One region of the Roseateles sp. 22389 genome, then DNA from elsewhere that is predicted to be linked to it. Evidence: riboswitches for the same ligand, from Rfam matches in the RefSeq annotation. Region 1 holds a riboswitch; the other holds the start of a gene.

Region 1 (4,137 bases):
GTCGTCGCGCAGGCTCATCGGCACATGCAGCAGCGAGCACGACGCCGCCAGCCACAGCCGCCCGCCGCGCAACTCGCGCAGCTCGCGCACGGTCTCGAGCGCCGCGTCCAGGTCGGCGCGCCACACGTTGCGGCCGTCGACGATGCCCACCGACAACTCCCGGTCCAGCGGCAGCGTCCGCGCGACGTCCCGCAGCTCACCGGCGGCGCGCACCGCGTCCACATGCAGCCCGGCCACCGGCAGCCCGCAGGCGAGCGCCAGGTTCTCCGCCAGCGGCGAGAAGTAGCTCGCCAGCAGCACCTGCTGGTCGACCTGGCCGAGCCGCTCGTAGGCGCGGCGCAGCGCGTCCTGCCAGGCCGGCGCCAGGTCCAGGCCGAGGATGGGCTCGTCCAGCTGCACCCAGGTCACGCCGCGCGCCGCGAGCTTCACCAGCAGTTGCTCGTACACCGGCAGCAGGCGGTCCAGCAGCGCGAGGCGGTCGAAGCCCGCCTCCTTGCTCTTGCCCAGGAACAGGAAGCTCACCGGCCCCAGCAGCGCCGCCTTGGGACTCGCGGGGAGCGCGATCGCCTGGTCGACCTCGGCCAGCAGCCGGTCGGCGTGCAGCGTGAAGGCGGTGGCGGCGTCGAACTCGGGGACGAGGTAGTGGTAGTTCGTGTCGAACCACTTGGTCATCTCCAGCGCCGCCGCGCCCTCGCCCGCCGAGGCGCCGCAACCGCAAGCCTCGCCGTGGTCATGCGCCGCCACGCCCCGCGCCATGGCGAAGTAGCGCCGCAGCGGCGACTCCTCGCCGGTGAAGCCGAAGCGCGCCGGCTCGCAGCCGAACAGCTGGATCAAGTCGGCGACCTGGTCGTAGAGCGCGAAGTCGCCCACGGTGACGTGGTCCAGGCCGGCGCCGGCTTGCAGGCGCCAGTGCCGGGCCCGCAACTCGGCGGCGACGTCCTGAAGCGCCGCCTCGTCGATTTCGCCGCGCCAGTGGCGCTCCAGGGCGAACTTCAGCTCGCGGTTGGCGCCAATGCGGGGGAAGCCCAGCACATGAGTCCGAATCATGTTGTTCTCTTCGAAATTGAATGGGATTCGGAATGTTCGCCGCTGGCGAACTATGATTCAAACGAAAGTTTTTTGCCTTCGTCATTAGGATCGCTCATGCAGACACCTCTGGAGTTGCGCCACCTGCGCACGCTGCTGGCCCTGCGCGAGGCCGGCAACCTGTCCCGCGCCGCCCAGCTGCTGAACCTCACGCAGTCGGCGCTGTCGCACCAGCTCAAGGGGCTGGAGGACCATTACGGCACCGAGCTCTTCGAGCGCAAGTCCTCGCCGCTGAGCTTCGGCGTGGCGGGGCAGCGGCTGCTCAAGCTCGCCGAGCTGGTGCTGCCGCAGATCGACGAGGCCGACCGCGACGTGCGCAAGCTGGTCGAGGGATCGGCCGGACAGCTGCGGATCGCGGTCGAGTGCCACACCTGCTTCGACTGGCTGATGCCGGCGATGGACGCCTTCCGCGAGCGCTGGCCGGAGGTCGAGCTCGACATCGTGTCGGGCTTCCAGGCCGATCCGGTCGGGCTGCTGCACCAGGACCGCGCCGAGTTGGCGATCGTCTCGGACGTGGACGCGGAGGAATCGGGCGTCGCGGTGCATCCGCTGTTCAGCTTCGAGATCGTGGCGCTGCTGCCCAAGGGGCACCCGCTGCTGGCCAAGCCCTGGCTGGAGGCCGAGGACTTCGCCGCGCAGGCCTACATCCATTACCCGGTGCCCGACGAGATGCTGGACCTGGTGCGCAGCGTGCTCAAACCCGCGGGCGTGACGCCGCCACGCCGCACCAGCGAGCTGACGGTGGCGATGCTGCAGCTGGTCGCGAGCGGGCGCGGCTTCGCGGCGCTGCCGCTGTGGGCGGTCGAGGGCTACCTGGCGCGGGGCTACGTGGCGCGCCAGCGCATCGGGCCGTCGGGCCTGACCGGCCGGCTCTACGCGGTGAGCACCGGGCGGCTGGCGGCCAAGCCCTTCCTGGCCGATTTCGTGCGGATCATGCGCGAGACCTCGCTGGTGAACCTGGGCGGCGTCAGCCTGTTGTGAGCGCGCGCCGAGCCGCCGGTCGTCGTCCGCGACGCCCTGTGCAGAGGCAAGCCGTTGGCGGTGAGGCCGGCGACGTGCCGAGCGCCCCGCCGCGTCGTGAGGCCCGGATGCGGCATCGGCGCCACGGGGCCGCCGCTATGATGCCGCCCGTTGGTGCTCGCGCCCGGCCCTCCGCCGGCGCAGTTCAACGGGAATCAGGAAGGGTCGCCCGCCCGCGGCCACGGCCCCAACCTGAGCTGCCCCCGCAACGGTAAGCGGAAGGCGCGCCCGGCCGACGCCGTCGACCCCCGATGGCATCGGCCCCAGCGGCGCGCGACTCGTGGCTGGATCCACTGGACGGTCGTCCGGGAAGGCACCACGGGTTCGTTCTTCCGACAGCCCGGATACCGGCCAACAGGCGGACCCGTCGCCCCGCGACGCGTCCATTCCGCATGCGGCCGCGGGGAAGCGGCCGTCTGCCGCCGCTTTGTGATTCCGACATGCAAGCCTCCCGTCCCCGCGCCGCGCTGCGCGCCGTTGCCCGTGCCGCGCTGATCGCCGCCCCGGTCCTGTCCACCGTCCCCTCCGTCGCCCTCGCGCAGTCCTCGCTCGACCCGGTCATCGTCATCGGCACCCGCGAGGCCCAGCCGCTGAGCCGCAGCGTCGCGGACGTCGTGCTCATCGACGCCGACACCCTGCGCGACAGCGGCGCCGGCAGCGTCGCCGACGTGCTGCGCCGCTACGCCGGCCTGCAGCTGGCGGCCAACGGCGGTCCCGGCCAGACGGCGGGCTACTTCCTGCGCGGCGCCAACACCAGCGCCACGGTCGTGATGATCGACGGCGTGCGGGTCGGCTCGGCGACGCTGGGCCAGGTGTCCTTCGAGGCCATGAGCCTGGCCAACATCGAGCGCATCGAGGTCCTGCGCGGTCCGGCCTCCGGCCTGTACGGCGCCGATGCGGTCGGCGGCGTGATCCAGATCGTCACCCGCCAGGGCCAGGGCCCGCTGGAGCTGCGCACCGGCGTGGCCGTGGGCGAGTACGGCTCGCGCCAAGGCGACGTGTCGGTCAGCGGCGCGCAGGCCGGTTTCGACTACGCGGCCAGCCTCAGCCGCGACACCAGCGACGGCACGACCGCGATCCGCGGCGACCGCGACAACAGTTCCTACAACCCGGACAAGGACGGCTTCACCCGCACGGTGGCGTCGGCCCGGCTGGGCTTCACGCCGGCGGAGGGCCACCGCATCGGCGTCAGCGCGACGCAGAGCCGCCTGAACGCGCAATACGACAGCGCCACCTTCGACGACCAGTTCGTCGCGCATCCGGAAGGCGACTTCCGCAACCGGCTCAAGACGCGCCAGGCGGCGCTCGACTACCGCGGCACGCTCTCGCCGATCTGGACGACGACGCTGCAGTTCGCGCGCGGCACCGACGACTCGGTCAGCGGCCTGGCCGACGCGACGCGCTTCAAGACCACCCGCGACCAGGCGACCTGGCAGAACGCGCTGCGCCTGGCGCCGGACCAGCAACTGGTGCTGGCCTACGAGCGCCTCGAGGAAAAGGCGGACGGCGTCACCAGCGACACGCTCAAGCGCACCAACAACGCCTACATCGCGGGCTACAGCGGCCTGTTCGGCCCGGCCGCCCTGGAGGCCAACCTGCGCCGCGACGAGAACTCGGTCTACGGCGACAACACCACCGGCAGCCTGGGCGGCAGCATCGCGCTGAGTCCGACGCTGAAGCTGCAGGCGCTGGCGGGCAAGACCTTCCGCGCGCCGACCTTCAACGACACCGACTTCCCCTTCTACGGCCACCGCGACATCCGTCCCGAGCAGGGCCGCAGCGCGGAGATCGGCCTGAACTGGCGCTCCGGCGCGAGCAGCGCGTCGGCGACGGTCTATCGCAACAAGGTCAAGGACCTGATCATCTACAACCCCGATCCGACCCTGTGCCCGCCGGCACCGGACTTCGCCTTCGGCTGCGCGGCCAACGTCGGCCGGGCCAAGCTCACCGGCGCGACGCTGACCGGCGCGCACCGCATCGGCAACTGGAACCTGGCCGCGAACGTGGACTTCCTCGATGCGAAGGACACCG
Region 2 (4,137 bases), on a different contig from region 1:
GTTGGCGTCGGTCGGGTCGAGGAAGTCGGCGGTGGCGCTGAGCTTGACCGCGCCCAGGGTCGCGCCGCCCTTCAGGCTGGTGCCCTTGAGCATCGCGCGCGCGACGTTGGTGTAGCAGCCGGTCGTGGAGCGGCAGCTGCCCGCGGCGCCGAAGGCGATCAGGTCGCTGACGCGGTTGCGGAAGGTGGTGATGGCGAAGTCCAGGTCGCCCTGGGCCCAGGCCAGGCCGGCCTCGCGGTTGTGGCCGCGCTCCGGCCGCAGTTCCGGGAAGCCTAGGCTGATGTCCGGGCCGTAGACGCTGCCGCGGTGGAACAGCGTCGGCGCGCGGAAGGCGTTGCCGGCCGAGGCCGTCACCCGCCAGCCGCCACCGAGCCGGTAGCCGGCCGCCAGGCTGCCGGTGTCGATGCCGCCGAACTCGCTGTCGTCGTCGTGACGGCCGTGCGCCTGCAGGCTCAGCGCGCCCAGCGTGCCGAGGTAGCTCAGGCCGACCGCGTTCTGGCTGCGCGTGCCGGCCCCGCCGCCGACCAGGTCGGCGTTGACGAGGCGGTCCTCGCGCCGCTCCAGCACCCCATTGATCTGGTGCGCGGCATTGATCCGGTAGAAGCCCAGCAGTGAGGCGCTGCGGATGCGGGTTCTGGTCAGGTAGGGGGCGCTGGGGCGCGTCTCGTAGTTCTCTTCGGACTGGCCGACGGAGAGCTGCGTCGACAGCGCCTGCGACCAGATCGACTTCAGGCTGAGCTTGGCGGCGATGGATTCGGTGATGCCGCGGTCGTCGGCGTTCTTGCCGGCGTCGTAGCCGACGTCGCTGCGGCTCTTCAGGCCGAGCAGCTCCAGGCGCTGGCCTTCGGCGATGTGGCCGCCCAGGCGCAGGCTGCCGTTGTAGTTGCGCCAGCCGTCCTTGTCGGCATTGAAGCTCTTGCTGGTCGTGAGGCCGTAGGCGTTGAAGCCGGTGCCGCGGTCGACGGCCAGGGAGCCGGCGTAGTCGAAGTCCGCGGTGCCGCCCAGCAGCGCGACGTCGGCCTTGACCTGGCCGAGGTTGCCGCCGCCGACGCCAAGGTCCAGCTGCGGCCGGCCGCTGCCCTGGCGCGTGAAGATCTGCACCACGCCGCCGATGGCGTCGGAGCCGTACAGCGCGCTGGCCGGGCCCTTGAGCACCTCGACGCGATCGATCAGCGAGACCGGCAGGTTCTCCCAGCGCGCGCCGCCGGTGGACTGGCCGTCGATGCGCACGCCGTCGATCAGGACGACGGTGTGGCGGGTCTCGGCGCCGCGGATGAAGACGGAGGTGGTGTTGCCCGGCCCGCCGTTGTTGGTCATCTGCAGGCCGGCGACGTTGCGCAGCAGCGCGGCGACGTTGCCGAAGCCCTGGCGCTCGATGGTGTCGCGGTGGATGACGGTGAGGTCGGCGGCGATGTCGCCCAGCCGCATCGGGCTGCGCGAGCCGGTGACGGTGACCTCGTCGAGCCGGCTCGCGGAAGCGGTGGCGTCGGCCGAGGAAACGTCCGGGGTGGAGGAGGGCGCGGACTGCGCGAAGGCTGTGGCGGCGAGCGCCAGCGGCGTGAAGGCGAGCAGCGAGCGGGCACCGGCGCGCGCGCGCGAAACGAACGGAAGCATGAGAACGGACCAACGACGGGTTCAGGGCCCTGCTCACCCGCAGGACGTCTGAGGAACGATGCCGCCGGCTGCGTCGTCGATCCGCCAGCGGGCGGGTCGGGATCGGCTGGCGGGCACCACCTGTTGGCCGGTATCCGGGCTGGTGGCCGCTGCCTGTGTCCTTCCCAGCGCGGACGCGCCAGTGGACATGGGGACAGGCAGTGCCGGCGGCGTGCCGGGTCCTTCGTCAGGATCCGGGGCGCGCGGCCGGCGGCCACTTACCGTTGCGGGGACAGCTCAGGTTGGCTCGCGCATCGGCGATGCGCCCGCTTCCTGATTCCCGTTTAACTGCACGGACGCAATGTCCGCGCGAGCACCAACGGCGCGCATTCTAGCGAGGTGTTTCCGCCTCGCCGCGTCTGGGCAGTGGCTGGAGGGCGCCATCGCCGACCATCGCGGGCGCCTTCTTGCCGGGCTTGGTCGTCGGCTTGGGCGGCAGCGACGGGTCGGGCGACTTCGGCAGCTTGGGCTTCTTCTTGGGCGGCTGCTTCGGATCCTTGGGCTTGGGCTTCTTCGGATCGGCGGGCTTGGAGGGGCGCGTCGACGCCATCGGCGGCCGGGGCTCGATCGAGCCATCGATGCCGGCGGCGGCGGGTGCGGGCGATTGCGCCGCGAGGCGTTCGCGTTCGCGCTGCCGCGTTGCGAGCTCGCGGGACTCGTCGGCGGCGCGCTTGCGCGCGGCGGCGGCCTCCTTCGGATCGACGCGGTCCTGCGGCAGGTCCAGCGCCTGCGACGGGCCGTCGGGGCAGGGGCTGTCGCGCAGGTCCAGGCCCTGCGGGCCGCAGCGGTAGTAGCCGAAGGTGCGTTCCTGCGCGGGCTTGGGCTTGGCGCTCTCGGGCTGCGCGCGCGCCGCGCCGAACATGAGGACCAGCACAACAGTCATCAGGATCGAGGGGGCGCGCGTCGGCATGTCAGGCTCCGGAGGTCGGGGGAACGGGATCGGGCACGGGGGGAGCGGACGTCGCCGGCGTGGCGGCGTCCGACGCCCCCACCGGTGGGGCGCCCGCCGGGACGCCGGTCGGGGCGCCCGGTTTCGGTGGCAGGTGGGCGGGGCGGGGCGGCTTGGGTCTGGGCGGCTTGGCATGCAGCAGCGCCACGGCCTTGGCCATGTCGCCGGCGGTCATCAGCTTGAAGGCTTCGAAGGACTTGGCGATGCTGTCCTCCACCGCCTGGCGCTCCGCCAGCGGCGGCTTGCGCAGCACGTAGCCGGCGACCTCGCCCTTGTGGCCCGGATGGCCGATGCCCAGCCGCAGGCGCCAGAAGTTCGCGCTGCCCAGCTGGGCCTGCATGTCCTTCAGGCCGTTGTGGCCGGCGTTGCCGCCGCCCTGCTTGAGCTTGAGCTCGCCCGGCGCGATCTCGAGCTCGTCGTGGATCGCCAGGATCTCCTCCGGCGCGATCTTGAAGAAACGCGCCAGCGCCGCCACCGACTTGCCGGAGAGATTCATGTAGGTCATCGGCTGCAGCAGCCAGATCGGACCGGCGGCGCCCGGCGCATCGTTGACGCGCGCCACCAGGCCGAAGTACTTGGTGTCCAGCTGAGGCGTGACCTTGAGGCCGCGCGCCAGCGCGTCGACCCACCAGAACCCGGCGTTGTGCCGGGTGTCCTCATATTCCGGGCCGGGATTGCCCAGGCCGACAAAGAGACGAATCATGGGGAGGAATTATCAGCGTCGAGCCCAAATGCAGAAGGCCCCGCAAGCGGGGCCTTCTTCGGGGCGATGGACACGCGCCTCGTCAGCTGCGTATCCGTCGCAGAGGAAGAAATTACTTCTTCTTCTTTTTCTTGTCGTCCGCGGCCGGAGCGGCGGCCACCACGATCTCTTCCACGACCGGGGGCACCGGGGTGGCGACGACCGGGTTCGGCTTGCCGTGGGTGACGATCTTGATGTGATCGGCCAGCTTCAGGTCGTTCACATGGATCGAGTGACCCATCGTCAGGTTGCTCAGGTCCACTTCGATGAACTCGGGCAGCTGTTGCGCCAGGCAGGTGATTTCCAGCTGGGTCAGCACGTGGTTCACGGTGCCCTTGTCGGTCTTGACGGCCGGCGACTCGGCTTCACCGACGAAGTGCAGCGGCACCTTCTTGGTGATGCGGGTCGTGGCGTCGACGCGCTGGAAGTCCACGTGCAGCACTTGCTGCTTGTACGGGTGCATCTGGAAGTCACGCAGCAGCACTTGCGTGGTCTTGCCGTCCACTTCCATGTCGAGGATGGAGCTGTGGAAAGCTTCCTTCTTCATGGCGTGGTACAGCGCGTTGTGGTCCAGCTCGACCAGGGCCGGCTCGCCAGCACCGTAGACGATGCCGGGCACCTTGCCGGCGAAACGCAGGCGGCGGCTCGCTCCGGTCCCCTGCAGCTTGCGCTCGAAAGCGACGAATTTCATATCTGACTCCAAATTGACGGAGCACCCCCATGGCGCTCCGGTTGAAGGCCCCGCGACCAGGCGCCTTCACGAAACGGCCGCTGTCCTCGCGAACAGCGGCCG

What was found. A riboswitch is a leader RNA that binds a small molecule or an ion and turns the genes downstream of it on or off. The one in region 1 is predicted to bind cobalamin.
Region 2: linked by a shared signal. The riboswitch ahead of ACTJKJ_RS17165 (TonB-dependent receptor plug domain-containing protein) and the one ahead of ACTJKJ_RS21960 (TonB-dependent receptor domain-containing protein) in region 1 are both predicted to bind cobalamin.

The regions. Positions count from the first base shown of each region.
Region 1 covers NZ_JBQEOF010000019.1:105,816-109,952, forward strand. The annotation lists gene metE (5-methyltetrahydropteroyltriglutamate--homocysteine S-methyltransferase) at 1-1,047, opposite strand, end outside; gene ACTJKJ_RS21955 (LysR family transcriptional regulator) at 1,144-2,067, shown strand; cobalamin riboswitch at 2,202-2,476, shown strand; gene ACTJKJ_RS21960 (TonB-dependent receptor domain-containing protein) at 2,547-4,137, shown strand, end outside.
Region 2 covers NZ_JBQEOF010000012.1:47,184-51,320, reverse strand. The annotation lists gene ACTJKJ_RS17165 (TonB-dependent receptor plug domain-containing protein) at 1-1,614, opposite strand, end outside; cobalamin riboswitch at 1,723-1,989, opposite strand; gene ACTJKJ_RS17160 (hypothetical protein) at 1,985-2,563, opposite strand; gene pth (aminoacyl-tRNA hydrolase) at 2,565-3,305, opposite strand; gene ACTJKJ_RS17150 (50S ribosomal protein L25/general stress protein Ctc) at 3,418-4,035, opposite strand.